Collimonas fungivorans Ter331: one gene and its partner. The protein of the gene in region 1 interacts with the protein of each later gene in a pairwise test. Links are inferred from orthologs where the notes say so. Each region holds a gene or a part of one and is shown on either strand. Other genes may lie near its edges. The genes, in order: ftsZ and CFU_RS22270.

Evidence for each region.
Region 2: the proteins of ftsZ (region 1) and CFU_RS22270 interact in binary tests that used the Bacillus subtilis proteins (3 or more experiments, as listed by UniProt). The link is inferred for Collimonas fungivorans Ter331 from one-to-one orthologs.

Annotation. Positions count from the first base shown.
Region 1 is NC_015856.1:4,617,410-4,623,515, reverse strand. The notes cover bases 1,886-4,831. They hold ftsZ (cell division protein FtsZ), read left to right. Parts: upstream 1,886-2,743; coding sequence 2,744-3,919; downstream 3,920-4,831. Other genes in these bases: lpxC (UDP-3-O-acyl-N-acetylglucosamine deacetylase), read left to right, coding at 4,802-4,831; CFU_RS20485 (peroxiredoxin), read left to right, coding at 4,152-4,658; ftsA (cell division protein FtsA), read left to right, coding at 1,886-2,622. Outside these bases: CFU_RS20505 (D-alanine--D-alanine ligase), read left to right, coding at 1-553; CFU_RS20500 (cell division protein FtsQ/DivIB), read left to right, coding at 612-1,379; more of ftsA, read left to right, coding at 1,390-1,885; more of lpxC, read left to right, coding at 4,832-5,737; CFU_RS20475 (hypothetical protein), read right to left, coding at 5,794-6,106. UniProt on the Bacillus subtilis protein: Essential cell division protein that forms a contractile ring structure (Z ring) at the future cell division site. The regulation of the ring assembly controls the timing and the location of cell division.
Region 2 is NC_015856.1:4,990,343-4,996,498, forward strand. The notes cover bases 105-3,100. They hold CFU_RS22270 (MGDG synthase family glycosyltransferase), read left to right. Parts: upstream 105-1,042; coding sequence 1,043-2,158; downstream 2,159-3,100. Other genes in these bases: CFU_RS22265 (DMT family transporter), read right to left, coding at 105-774; CFU_RS22275 (hypothetical protein), read left to right, coding at 2,155-2,673; CFU_RS22280 (GntR family transcriptional regulator), read left to right, coding at 2,911-3,100. Outside these bases: more of CFU_RS22265, read right to left, coding at 1-104; more of CFU_RS22280, read left to right, coding at 3,101-3,612; CFU_RS22285 (DUF6622 family protein), read left to right, coding at 3,885-4,415; CFU_RS22290 (YbdD/YjiX family protein), read right to left, coding at 4,492-4,692; CFU_RS22295 (carbon starvation CstA family protein), read right to left, coding at 4,703-6,156. UniProt on the Bacillus subtilis protein: Processive glucosyltransferase involved in the biosynthesis of both the bilayer- and non-bilayer-forming membrane glucolipids.

The DNA of each region.
Region 1 (6,106 bases):
ATTGATGCTGAAAGCGCCGCATGAAGGATCGACTATCGGCATCAGCAAGGTGGTCGGCTATTCGGACATGAGCGAAGGTTTTGCCTTGTGCGCCAAATTCGATGAAAAAGTGCTGGCGGAAGAATTCGTCGCCGGCCGCGAGCTGACGGTGCCGGTGCTCGGCGCCGGCCGCCGTGCGCGGACTTTGCCTATCGTCGAGATTCGCGCGCCGGAAGGCAATTACGACTATCAGCATAAATATTTTACCGACGACACCAAGTATCTGTGTCCGGCGCCCTTGGATGAGGCGCTGACGCAGCGCATACAGGCGCTGGCGGTGCAGGCTTTCAATGCACTGGGATGCGAAGGCTGGGCGCGGGTCGATTTCATGCTGCGCTCTTCCGACAACGAACCGTACCTGCTGGAGATCAACACTTCGCCAGGCATGACTAGCCATTCGCTGGTGCCGATGGCGGCCAAGGCGGACGGTGTGAGCTACGAAGACCTGTGTGTGGAAATACTGAAGTCGGCCTCGCTGGACCTGAAGCCGTCGGCAGACTGGAAGCCGGACTGATCCGGGTGGACAACCTGAATAGAAAACCTTAACGATCCAAGCGATAAAGTCGATAACCATGTGGCAAGACATCAAAATGCTGAACGCGATTTCCGGCACCCTGCTGGGGCTGGCTGCGCTCGCATTGCTGGCGTCTGGCGTCTGGTGGCTGGCGCAGCGTCCGATGTTTACGCTGAAGACGATCAGGATCGAGGGTGCGGGGCAGAGCGAGCTGCGGCGCGTCAACCCATTGATCGTCCGCGCCAGCGCGCTGCCCCGCATCAAGGGCAATTTTTTCACGGCCAACCTGGATACGGTGCGCAGCGCATTCGAATCGGTGCCGTGGGTGCGCAAGGCGGCGGTGCAGCGCGAATGGCCGAATACGCTGATCGTGACGATTGAAGAGCATCAGCCATTGGCCACCTGGGACGATGACGGCCGCCTGCTGTCGGTGTATGGCGACTTGTTTACCGCCAACCTCGACGAAGCGGAGGAAGACGGCGAACTGCTGCGCCTGTCGGGTCCGAAGGGCAGCGAGAAAGATGTTACGGCGCGCCTGGCGGATTTTCGGGCATGGTTTGCGCCGTTGAAGCTGAACCCGGTAGAGGTGGATTTATCGAGCCGTTATGCGTGGACCGTGAAACTGGACAACGGCATGACGGTGGAGTTGGGGCGTGAGCAAAACAAGAGCACGCTGAAAGACCGTGTGGAACGGCTGGTGCAGATTTATCCGCAGCTGCTGTCGCGTTTGCAGAACCGGATTGAGAGTGTAGATATGCGGTATCCGAATGGCTTGGCGCTGAAGGCGAGCGGCTTGTCGACCGGATTGGGAAGCAAGAAAAAATAAGCGAAACACTATGACAAAAGACGCAAAAAACCTGATCGTCGGTCTCGACATCGGCACCTCCAAGGTGGTGGCCGTGGTAGCCGAGGTATTGTCCGACGGGCGCCATGAAGTCATCGGCCTGGGCCAGGCTGAGTCCAAGGGGCTGAAAAAAGGCGTGGTGGTGAACATCGAGGCCACCGTCGAATCTATCCAGCGTGCGCTGGAAGAAGCGGAGCTGATGGCCGACTGCAAGATTCGCAACGTCTACACCGGGATCGCAGGCAGCCATATCCGCAGCTTCAACTCCAGCGGCATGGTGGCGATCAAGGACAAGGAAGTCAGCGCGGCCGACGTCTCGCGCGTTATAGAAACGGCGAAGGCGGTCAACATCCCGACCGACCAGCAGTTGCTGCATACGGTGCCGCAGGAATTTATTGTGGACAGCCAGGAAGATGTGCGTGAACCAATCGGCATGAGCGGCATCCGACTGGAAGTCAAGGTGCACATCGTGACCGGCGCGGTGTCTGCAGTGCAGAACATCGTCAAGTGCATCCGCCGCTGCGGCCTGGAAGTATCGGACCTGATCTTGCAGCCGATGGCCTCGGCCGATGCGGTGCTGACGCCCGACGAGAAAGAGCTGGGCGTGGTGCTGGTCGATATCGGCGGCGGCACCACCGACGTTGCGGTGTTCACCGAAGGTGCGATTCGGCATACCGCGGTGATCCCGATTGCCGGCGACCAGATCACCAACGACATCGCGATGGCGCTGCGTACGCCGACCAACGAGGCGGAAGAGATCAAACTGCGCTACGGCGTGGCCAAGCAGATCCTGGCCGATCCGGGCGAGACGCTGGAAGTGCCCGGCCTGGGCGACCGCAATCCGCGCACCCTGTCGCGCCAGGCCTTGGCGGCAGTGATCGAGCCGCGGGTCGAAGAACTGTTTGCGCTGGTGCACCAGGTGGTGCGCGAGTCGGGGTACGAAGAGGTGCTGTCGAGCGGAGTGGTGCTGACTGGCGGTTCGGCCATGATGCCCGGCATGATCGAGCTGGCGGAGGATATTTTCCTCAAGCCGGCACGGCTGGGGACGCCGGACTACCGCGGCCAGCTGGCCGACGTGGTGCGCAGCCCGCGTTATTCGACCGTGCTGGGCCTGCTGCTGGAAGCGAAGAAACAATACCTGCGCGGTTATATCGTGACGCGCCAGGAAGGTTCGGCGAAGGCGATCTGGCAGCGCATGAAGGAATGGTTCCTGGGTAATTTTTAAGACGGCTTTTTATACGAAATTTGTTTTTAACGTTGTTTGTGCAACACGCAGTTGTCAGTTGCTAGGCCTCACACCGCGTGATGCCTATTGACTGAATGCTGCATCTTTATGAGGAAATATCATGGAAATCGATATGCTTGACAATGCAACTTTGGGCACCGTGATTAAAGTTGTCGGCGTCGGTGGCGCCGGCGGCAATGCGGTCCAACATATGATCAACAAGGGTGTGTCAGGAGTGGAGTTCATCGCCGCCAACACCGATGCGCAGGCGCTCAAGCAATCGAAGGCGCATAACGTGATCCAGATCGGCGAGACCGGACTGGGCGCGGGCATGAAGCCGTCGGTGGGTCGTCAGCTAGCCGAGGAATCGCGCGGCCGGATCGAAGACGCATTGCGCGGCGCGCACATGGTGTTCATCGCTGCGGGCATGGGCGGCGGCACCGGCACCGGCGCTGCGCCGGTGGTGGCGCAGATCGCCAAGGAACTGGGTGCGCTGACGGTGGCGGTGGTGTCGAAGCCGTTTTCGTATGAAGGCCAGAAATGCATGGACATCGCCGACGAAGGTCTGGAAGCCCTGTCCCAGCATGTTGATTCGCTGATCATCATTCTCAACGAGAAGCTCGAAGAGATTTATGAAGACGACAGCATGATGGAATGGCTGCAGCACGCCGACGACGTCCTCAACAACGCTGTCGCCGGGATCGCCGAAATCATCAATGTGCCAGGCCACATCAACGTCGACTTCAATGACGTCAAGACCATCATGGGCGAACAAGGCAAGGCCATGATGGGAACCGCCACTGCATCCGGCGTCGATCGCGCGCGCCTGGCGGCGGAGCAGGCGGTTGCCTCGCCGCTGCTGGACGGCATCGATCTGTCCGGCGCCCGCGGGGTGCTGGTCAACGTCACGGCCAGCCGCAGCCTGAAGGGGAAGGAAATCAAGGAAGTCATGGCGACCGTGCGTGCGTTTGCGGCGCCGGACGCTTCGATTGCCCAGGGCATCGCCTACGACGAAACCATGGGCGACGATATCCGCGTCACCGTGGTGGCGACCGGCCTGGGCCGTGCGCGCAAGGCTGTGCAGCTGGTGCAGGCGCCGATGATGCGCACCGGCACCCACAACGAGCCGATGATGCACGGCCAGGCTTCCGTGGGACACGGCAGCTCGTCGTTCGAAGGCATGAAGGCGCCGGCGGTATGGCGTCGCGAGTCGGCTTCCGACACGGTGCGGGCTTTGGAAAAGAACGGCATGGAAACCTACGACATTCCGGCTTTCCTGCGCAAGCAAGCGGACTAAGTCGGGGCGCTTTTGTCCCAATGGTGATGGCGGGTGCTGATACCCGCTATCATCGCCGGCATTCTGCATGAAAGTGCGGAACAGGGCATACTGCGGGTTCAACGCCGCGTCGAAAGGCGCGGCGTTTTCTTTTGTAGCATCCGCCAACATTTCGTGCTTCTGGAATACCGGCGCGCGCCATAGCGTTGCGCCACGGGCTTCAGGGCATCCATACCTAGACAAGGACTTAATCATGACTATCAAGATCGGCGATCGCCTGCCGGAAGGCAAATTAGCAGAATTCATCGAAACCGAGACCGAAGGCTGCTCGCTCGGACCAAATTCGTTCAATGTCAGCGACCTGGTCAAGGGCAAGAAAATCGCCTTGTTCGCCGTGCCGGGCGCTTTCACGCCGACCTGTTCCGCCAAGCACCTGCCTGGCTACATCCAGCATGCGGCGGAATTCAAGGCCAAGGGCGTCGATGAAATCTGGGCGGTTTCCGTCAACGATGCGTTTGTCATGGGCGCCTGGGGCCGTGACCAGAAAGCCACCGGCATCGTGCGTTTGCTGGCTGACGGCAATGCCGATTTCGTCAAGGCGCTGGGCCTGGATGCCGATTTCGGCAAGTTCGGCATGGGCGTGCGCTCACAACGTTTTTCGGCGCTGATCGACGATGGCGTGGTCAAGCAGCTGAACGTGGAGCAGGGCGGCAAGTTCGAGGTATCCAATGCGGAAACCCTGCTGGCGCAACTGGCCTAAAAGCTAGCCATTGTCGGTAAAGAAGGCGGCGCCAGTGGTGCCGTTTTTCAGTTCCGGGGCCGGAAACACCCTGGCGTGTTTTTTACCCCACAATAACTACATATCGTTACTGAATAATTATCAGTCAGACTTATAATGTCATCATGTTGAAACAGCGCACTATCAAAAGAATTGTCAAGACGACAGGCATTGGCGTCCATTCCGGCACCAAGGTCGAGCTGACCTTGCGTCCGGCAGCAGTGGATACCGGCATCGTTTTCCGGCGTGTCGATATAGATCCTGCCGTCGATTTCCCGGCCAAGGCCACCGAAGTCGGGGACACGCGCATGGCCTCGGTGCTGGTCAAAGACGGCGTGCGGGTTTCTACCATCGAACATCTGATGTCGGCCTGTTCGGGGCTGGGCATTGACAACCTGTATGTCGACGTGACTGCCGAGGAAATCCCCATCATGGACGGTTCGGCGTCGTCGTTCGTGTTCCTGCTGCAGCAAGCGGGGCTGGAAGAGCAAAACGCCGCCAAGAAATTCGTGCGCATCAAAAAATCGGTCGAAGTGCGAGAAGGCGAAGGCGACCGCGAGAAATGGGCGCGGCTCGATCCATGCAACGGTTTCAAGCTGAAGTTCTTTATCGAATTCAACCACCCTGCGGTGGATGGCACCGGCCAGACCGCGGAAGTCGATTTCGGCATCCAGTCATATGTGAAGGAAGTGGCGCGCGCCCGCACGTTCGGTTTCATGCAGGATGTGGAAACCATGCGCGGCCTGGGACTGGCGCGCGGCGGTTCGCTGGAAAACGCTATCGTGATGGATGAGTACCGCATTCTTAACAGCGATGGCTTGCGCTACGAAAACGAGTTTGTCCGCCACAAGATCCTGGACGCCATCGGCGACCTGTATCTGATCGGCCATCCGCTGCTGGCCAGCTACACCGCCCACAAGTCGGGCCACGGCCTGAACAACCAGTTGCTGCGCGCTTTGCTGGCCCAGCCGGATGCCTATGAAGTGGTCAGCTTCGACGAGTTGAGCGAAGCGCCCGGCGCTTATCAACGCCAGGTCGGGCAAGAGTGGGCTCTTAACTAGCTGTTTGTGTATAATGCCATTTTTGCAAGATGGCGTTCATCCCCGCCTGCAGCGATTCATTTTTTGTCGCTATAGCGCCTGACCATCGCTGCGATAGCATTTTTCAGTGCTTCGTTGGCAGTCGATGGTTCCAGTTCTTCCATCAGCGAAGAGAATGCCGATACAGCTTTGGATGAAAGTAGTGCCTGCTTGACAGCAGGCGCTTTCATTAGGTTTTGGCTTACTTGCACTTTGATTCGGATTGCATTAATCTGCCAATTTCCTGCCAGCAATTGGTTTTGCAGGCGTGGCAGTTGCTGCTTCAATTTGCTTGCCAGAGCTGCATTGGGAGCTGACAGCACCAGCTGCCCGGCTTCGCATTGCAATACT
Region 2 (6,156 bases), 370 kb from region 1 along the record:
GGAAAACACCGTCAGCCGCGAAGCCAGGTAACGGCGCAGCATCCAGAACCAGGCCAGGAAACTGCCGAAAGCCACAATCAGCGACTGGAACACCAGGCTGGTCCACATGATGCCGGTCAACGGCGTGACTACTTCCGCCTGCCCGGTAACCAGGGCCAGCAGCGGCAGCGTCACCGCGGCCACCGCCAGCTGGTACCACAAGGTCATGCTGGGAGCGGTATTGGTGAGGACGCTGCGCTTGATCATGATGGTGGTGGCGGCCCAGAACACGGCGGCCAGCACGCCCAGCGCATCCCCGACCAGAGTGCGGCTAAAGCCGGCGCCGGCGTCAAAGCCGCCGGCGAACGCTACCGTGACCCCGGCAAATGCGGCGATCACGCCCAGCCACTGGGTCAGGCCGAAGCGCTCGCCCGGCACCAGCCAATGCAAACCCAGTACGGTAAAAATCGGTGCGGTGTAAACGAATACCGACATATGCGAAGCAGTGGTGTAGTTCAAGCCGATCGAGACGCACAGGAATTCGCCGGCAAACAGCAGGCCGGTCGCCAGGCCAGGCCAGAAGCTGCCGTCGGTCAGCGAGAATTTGCTGCCGCGCCACCACATCAGGCCGCTCACCAGCACCGCAGCCACCGCCGAACGCAGGCCGTTTTGCAGGATTGGCGAGATGTTCGGCGCCGCCACCTTGATTGCAACCTGCTGCAGCCCCCAGCACAGGCACAAAATCAGCATCAGGCTCATGGCCAAACCGTCTAGCGGTTTGCGGGTGGTAGGCATTTTTTTCAGTCTTTCAGAAGCAGGGATGATTTGTCATAAATGTCATTTTACTCAGCGCCGATTTATCCCTATCATCGCTGTCATGAAGCGGTAACCAAGCAGTAAAAATCCGAATGCAGATTGCAAGGAGTATGCTTGAAAGTAGTCACTTTTGCATCACCGGCGGCAAACCTGGCCGGAGCCTATCATTCATAAGCCAGTCTATGCGCCGAGCGCGCCCCGCCCTCGCAAACTATTGCTGTTAAGCGTCTCCGCCGGCGCCGGCCACATGCGCGCGGCCGAAGCGCTCAAGGCCTATGCCGCCGCCGAATTCCCGGGCACCGAAGCAATCCACCTGGATGCGATGGATTTTGTGCCGGCCGGATTCCGCGCGGTATATACCGATTTTTACCTGCACCTGGTGAACCGCCATCCCGCGTTGTGGGGTTATGTCTACCAGAAGAGCGACAAGGCGCTGACCAACTCGCCGACGCAGAAACTACGGCGCGCCATCGAGCGCATCAGCACCCGCCCCTTGCGCACTGCGATCCGCGCGGCGGCGCCGGACGCTATCATCTGCACCCATTTCCTGCCGGCCGAATTGCTGGCGCGGGAGATCGGCAAGCAGAGCGTGGTTTGCCCGGTCTGGGTGCAGGTCACCGATTTCGACCTGCATAGCATGTGGCTGCAGCCGCTGATGCAGGGTTATTTTGCCGCCACCGAGGAAATCGCCTATCGCATGCGGGCGCGCGGGCTGGCGGCCGATGCGGTGCACGTGACCGGGATCCCGATCATGCCGGGTTTCGGCCAGACCCTGGAACGGCGCCAGTGCGCGCAACAATTCGGTCTCGACCCCGGGCGCAAGATCATCCTGATGATGTCCGGCGGCGCCGGCATCGGCGAACTGGACAAGACTGTGCAAAAGCTGCTGGCGCTGCCCGACGATTTCCAGCTGGTGGCGCTGGCCGGCAAGAACGCTGCGCTGCTGGGCAACCTGCAGCAGCTGGCTGCGGCGCATCCGGGCCGCCTGTTTCCTTTCGGCTTCACCAACCATGTAGAGCAGCTGATGGCGTGCGCCGATCTGGCGATCACCAAACCGGGCGGCCTGACCACTTCCGAATGTCTGGCTATGGGCGTGCCGATGATCATCCACTCGCCGATCCCGGGGCAGGAAGAACGCAACGCCGATTACCTGCTGGAACAGGGCGCGGCGCTCAAGGCGATCGACCTGACCGCGCTGGCGTTCCGGGTCCAGCAGCTGCTGCAGCAGCCGGAACAGCTGCAGCGCCTGCGCCAGCGCAGCCTGCTGCTGGGCCGCCCGCATGCCGGCCGCGCCGTGCTGCAAACGGTGCTGAGCAAACTCGATTCTCCGCTTCATTCTCAATTTATTTCGCCAACCCCATGACCGCCACCACACCCGCAGTTTCCCCCATGCGCCGCCTGTTCGGCATGCTGTTTTGGGCCGTGCTGACCGCCTTCTTTTTCGCCAACGTCGAAATCCAGATCGAGGGCGCCGCCGGCTGGGCCGCCAACCTGCCGACCTGGCGCATCGAGCATCACTGGCTGCTCGACATCTTCTGGGGCGGCCGCGCCATGACCGGCTACCACGCCTGGATCTTTCCCTTCATCGCGCTGATGTTCCATTATCCGATCTGGTTCAACGGCAGCTGGGACTGGCGCGGCGAGTGCCGCATCTTGGCTTCCATCATGGTGTTCTGGATCAGCGAAGACTGGCTCTGGTTCGTGCTCAACCCGGCCTACGGCCTGGCGCGCTTCAACCCGGTTGACGTGCCATGGCACAAGCACTGGCTGGGCGCGGTGCCGGCCGACTACTGGATTTATTCGGCAGTGGCGATCCTGCTGCTGTGGCTGGCCGAACGCAAACCGCGCCCGGCAGCCGTGGCGCTGAGCCAGAGCTGAATCCATATGTGAATCTCTGCTTCTGTATAGAACCAGAGATTCACATAAGTATTGTAAAAACAACGGGAACTTGGTAAATTGCGGACCCTTTCCAAGTTTGAAATGTTGTTGATGCTGATCAAAAAAAGTGCAAAAAACGCGTCTCTCCTGAAAAAAAACGCGCCGCTCTCCAAAAAAAACACGTCTCTCTCGCAAAAAAATACGCCTCTCCCGTCAGAAAATGCGTCTGATCCGCGCTTGCCGCGTTATCTGCAAGTCCGTGACGATCTGCTGCAAAGGATCGCTTTGCGTAGCTGGGCTGCCGATGAGGCGCTGCCGTCCGAGGACAAGCTGGCCGCTGAATATGAAATCGCAGTCGGCACCATGCGCAAGGTGCTGGACGCGCTGGTCACCGACGGCGTCGTCGATCGCGTCCGCGGACGCGGGACATTTGTCGCGCGCGCTGCCGAACGCTCCTCGATGCTGCGTTTCGTGCGGCCACGTGCCAGGGCTAAGAACCAGCTGCCGACGGCCCAGATCCGTTCGATGACGACCGCCATACCCCCGATCGACGTGGCGGACAAACTCAAGCTCAAGCCGCGCGACAAGGCGCTCTATCTGCACCGCACCCGTTCCTTCGACGATGAAATCGTGCTGTCGGAACATATCTGGCTGCCGCTGGCGCGCTTCCGGAAGCTGCAAAAATATCTTAAAAGCAATTCGCCGCCGTTTTTGTACCCCATCTATGAGACCGAATGCGATGTGCTGGTCTCGCGCGCCATCGACGACCTGACGGCGAAACCGCTGAACCGGGCCAACGCCGCCGTGTTCAAGCTGAAAACCAAGACCGTGGCTATCTGTGTCGAGCGGCTGATGCTGGACCACGCCGGCGAGCCGGTCGAATGGCGCACGTCGTTTGTGCCGGCGGAACGCTTCCAGTATTCCGCCGAAATACGCTGACAGCACCGCAAGTGGACTGTAACAGCCGAATCGAGAGTGAAAGGCACGTATCCGGCGTGCAGGGCAAGGCGCACAGCGGAGCAATAGCGAGACTATTGCGAGCATGTGCAACGCCGCCATGCGCGTCGGATACGTGACAGGCGCTCTTGATTCGGCTGTTACAGTCCACTAACTGTCGATTCACGCCGTATTCCGGCGTTTCGTCGCATTCCGCTTCTCCCGCACCTGCGGCGGCCAGATAATCGCCGCAGATCAATCAACGGGAGCACAACATGTTTGCACAAATCATTTCACACACGCCAATCTGGGTCTGGGCCTTGCTGGCGTTCCTGGTTTATCGCGGCATCCTGGCCAGCGCCGACCGCGAAGTCACGCTGAAAAAAATCTCCATCATCCCGCTGGTGATGCTGGCGCTGTCCTGGCAAGGAATTACCGCCACCTTCGGGCTGACGCCGCTCACCATCGGCTGCTGGCTGGCTACCGCAAGTATTGCGGCGGCACTCAACTGGCAGCTGTTCCGCAAGGACCGGATCGTCGCCTATCCCGAGCGCGGCGTGCTGTTCCAGCGCGGCAGCTGGCTGCCGCTGGCGTTGATGATGGGGATTTTCGTGACCAAATATGCGGTTGCCGTGCTGCTGGCGATACAGCCGCCGCTGGCCCACAGCGCCATGTTTGCGGCAGCGATATGCGCCCTCTACGGCGTTTTCAACGGCATGTTCATCGGCCGCCTGTTGCGCATCGTTGCCTTGTACCGCAATGCGCAGCCTGCCGGCGCGGTATATAACGGACAGTTGAACGGCTGACGGGCAAAAAAAATGCCGGCCGGCTGCCCGGTCGGCAAACACATCCCCATAGGACGTTTATTCCATCAAGCCGCAGCTAACAGCAGCGTCCGACGCGGCCGTTGCCGCCGTAACGCGCTTCTTGCCGCTCCTTGAAAAACTCTTCATAGCTCATCATCGGCTCGCCGGGATGGGTGTTTTCCATGTGCGTGACGTAAGTGCCGTACTCAGGCAAACCCACCATCAGCCGCATGGTTTGCCCGAGGTAACGCCCGGCTTTAGACAGTTCTTCCAGCATGGCCAACCTTTCAGGCGGACGGCAAAGCGCTTGCCGGCAGCGATTCGAACGGGGTTTCCTTGGCGCTGGGCCGGTTGGCGGCGCGCGCCGCCAATACGGTCTTGATGCCGAAACCGAGAATGCTCACCAGCACCAGGATAAAGAACGCGGCCAGGCCGGCGTCCAGGTAATCGTTGAAGATCACCTGCTGCATCTGCGCGACCGACTTGGCCGGCGCCAGCAGTTTTCCTTCCGCCAGCGCGGCCTGGTACTTGCTGGCGTGGGTCAAGAAACCGACGCGCGGATTGGCGTCGAATATTTTCTGCCAGCCGGCGGTCAGGGTACAGATCAGGATCCAGACGGTCGGCACGATGGTGACCCAGGCGAAACGGTCGCGCTTCATCTTGAACAGCACGCAAGTCGCCAGGATCAGCGCAATCCCCGCCAGCATCTGGTTGGAGATGCCGAACAGCGGCCACAGGGTATTGATGCCGCCGAGCGGATCGACCACGCCCTGGTACAGGAAATAACCCCAGCCGGCGACGCACAGGGCAGTGGCGATCAGGCTGGCCGGCAGCGAATCGATCTTGCGCATCGACGGCACGAAAGTGCCGAGCAAGTCCTGCAGCATGAAACGGCCGGCGCGGGTTCCGGCATCCACTGCGGTCAGGATGAACAGCGCTTCGAACAGGATCGCGAAGTGATACCAGAACGCCATCATCACTTTGCCGCCGCCAATGCTCGACAAGATGTGCGCCATGCCGACCGCCAGCGTCGGTGCGCCGCCGGCGCGCGAGATGATGCTGTGCTCACCGACGTCTTTCGCTACCTGCGCCAGCATTTCCGGCGTCACGTAAAAGCCCCATTGCGAGACCACCTGCGCGGCGCTGTCCACGGTGGTGCCTATCAGCGCCGCCGGGCTGTTCATCGCAAAGTACACCCCCGGTTCGATACAGGAGGCCGCGATCAGCGCCATGATGGCGACGAACGATTCCATCAGCATCGCGCCGTAGCCGATGAAACGCGCATGGCGTTCATTTTCCAGCAGTTTCGGCGTAGTGCCGGAAGCGATCAGGGCGTGGAAACCGGAGACCGCGCCGCAGGCGATGGTGATGAACAGGAAGGGGAACAGGCTGCCCGACCAGACCGGGCCGGAACCGTCCATGAACTGCGTGAACGCCGGCATTTTCAGCTCAGGCGCGACAAACACGATGCCCAGCGCCAGGCCGACGATGGTGCCGATCTTGAGGAAGGTCGAGAGGTAATCGCGCGGTGCCAGCAGCAGCCAGACCGGCAGCACCGAGGCGATGAAACCGTAACCGATCAGCATCCAGGTCAGTTCCTTGCCGGTGAAGGTGAACATGGCGCTCAGCACCGGATGTTCCTGCACATACTGGCCGCCGACGATCGCCAGCATCAGCAGCACAAAACCGATCAGCGAAATTTCGCCGATGCGTCCCGGCCGCAGGTAGCGGGTATATACGC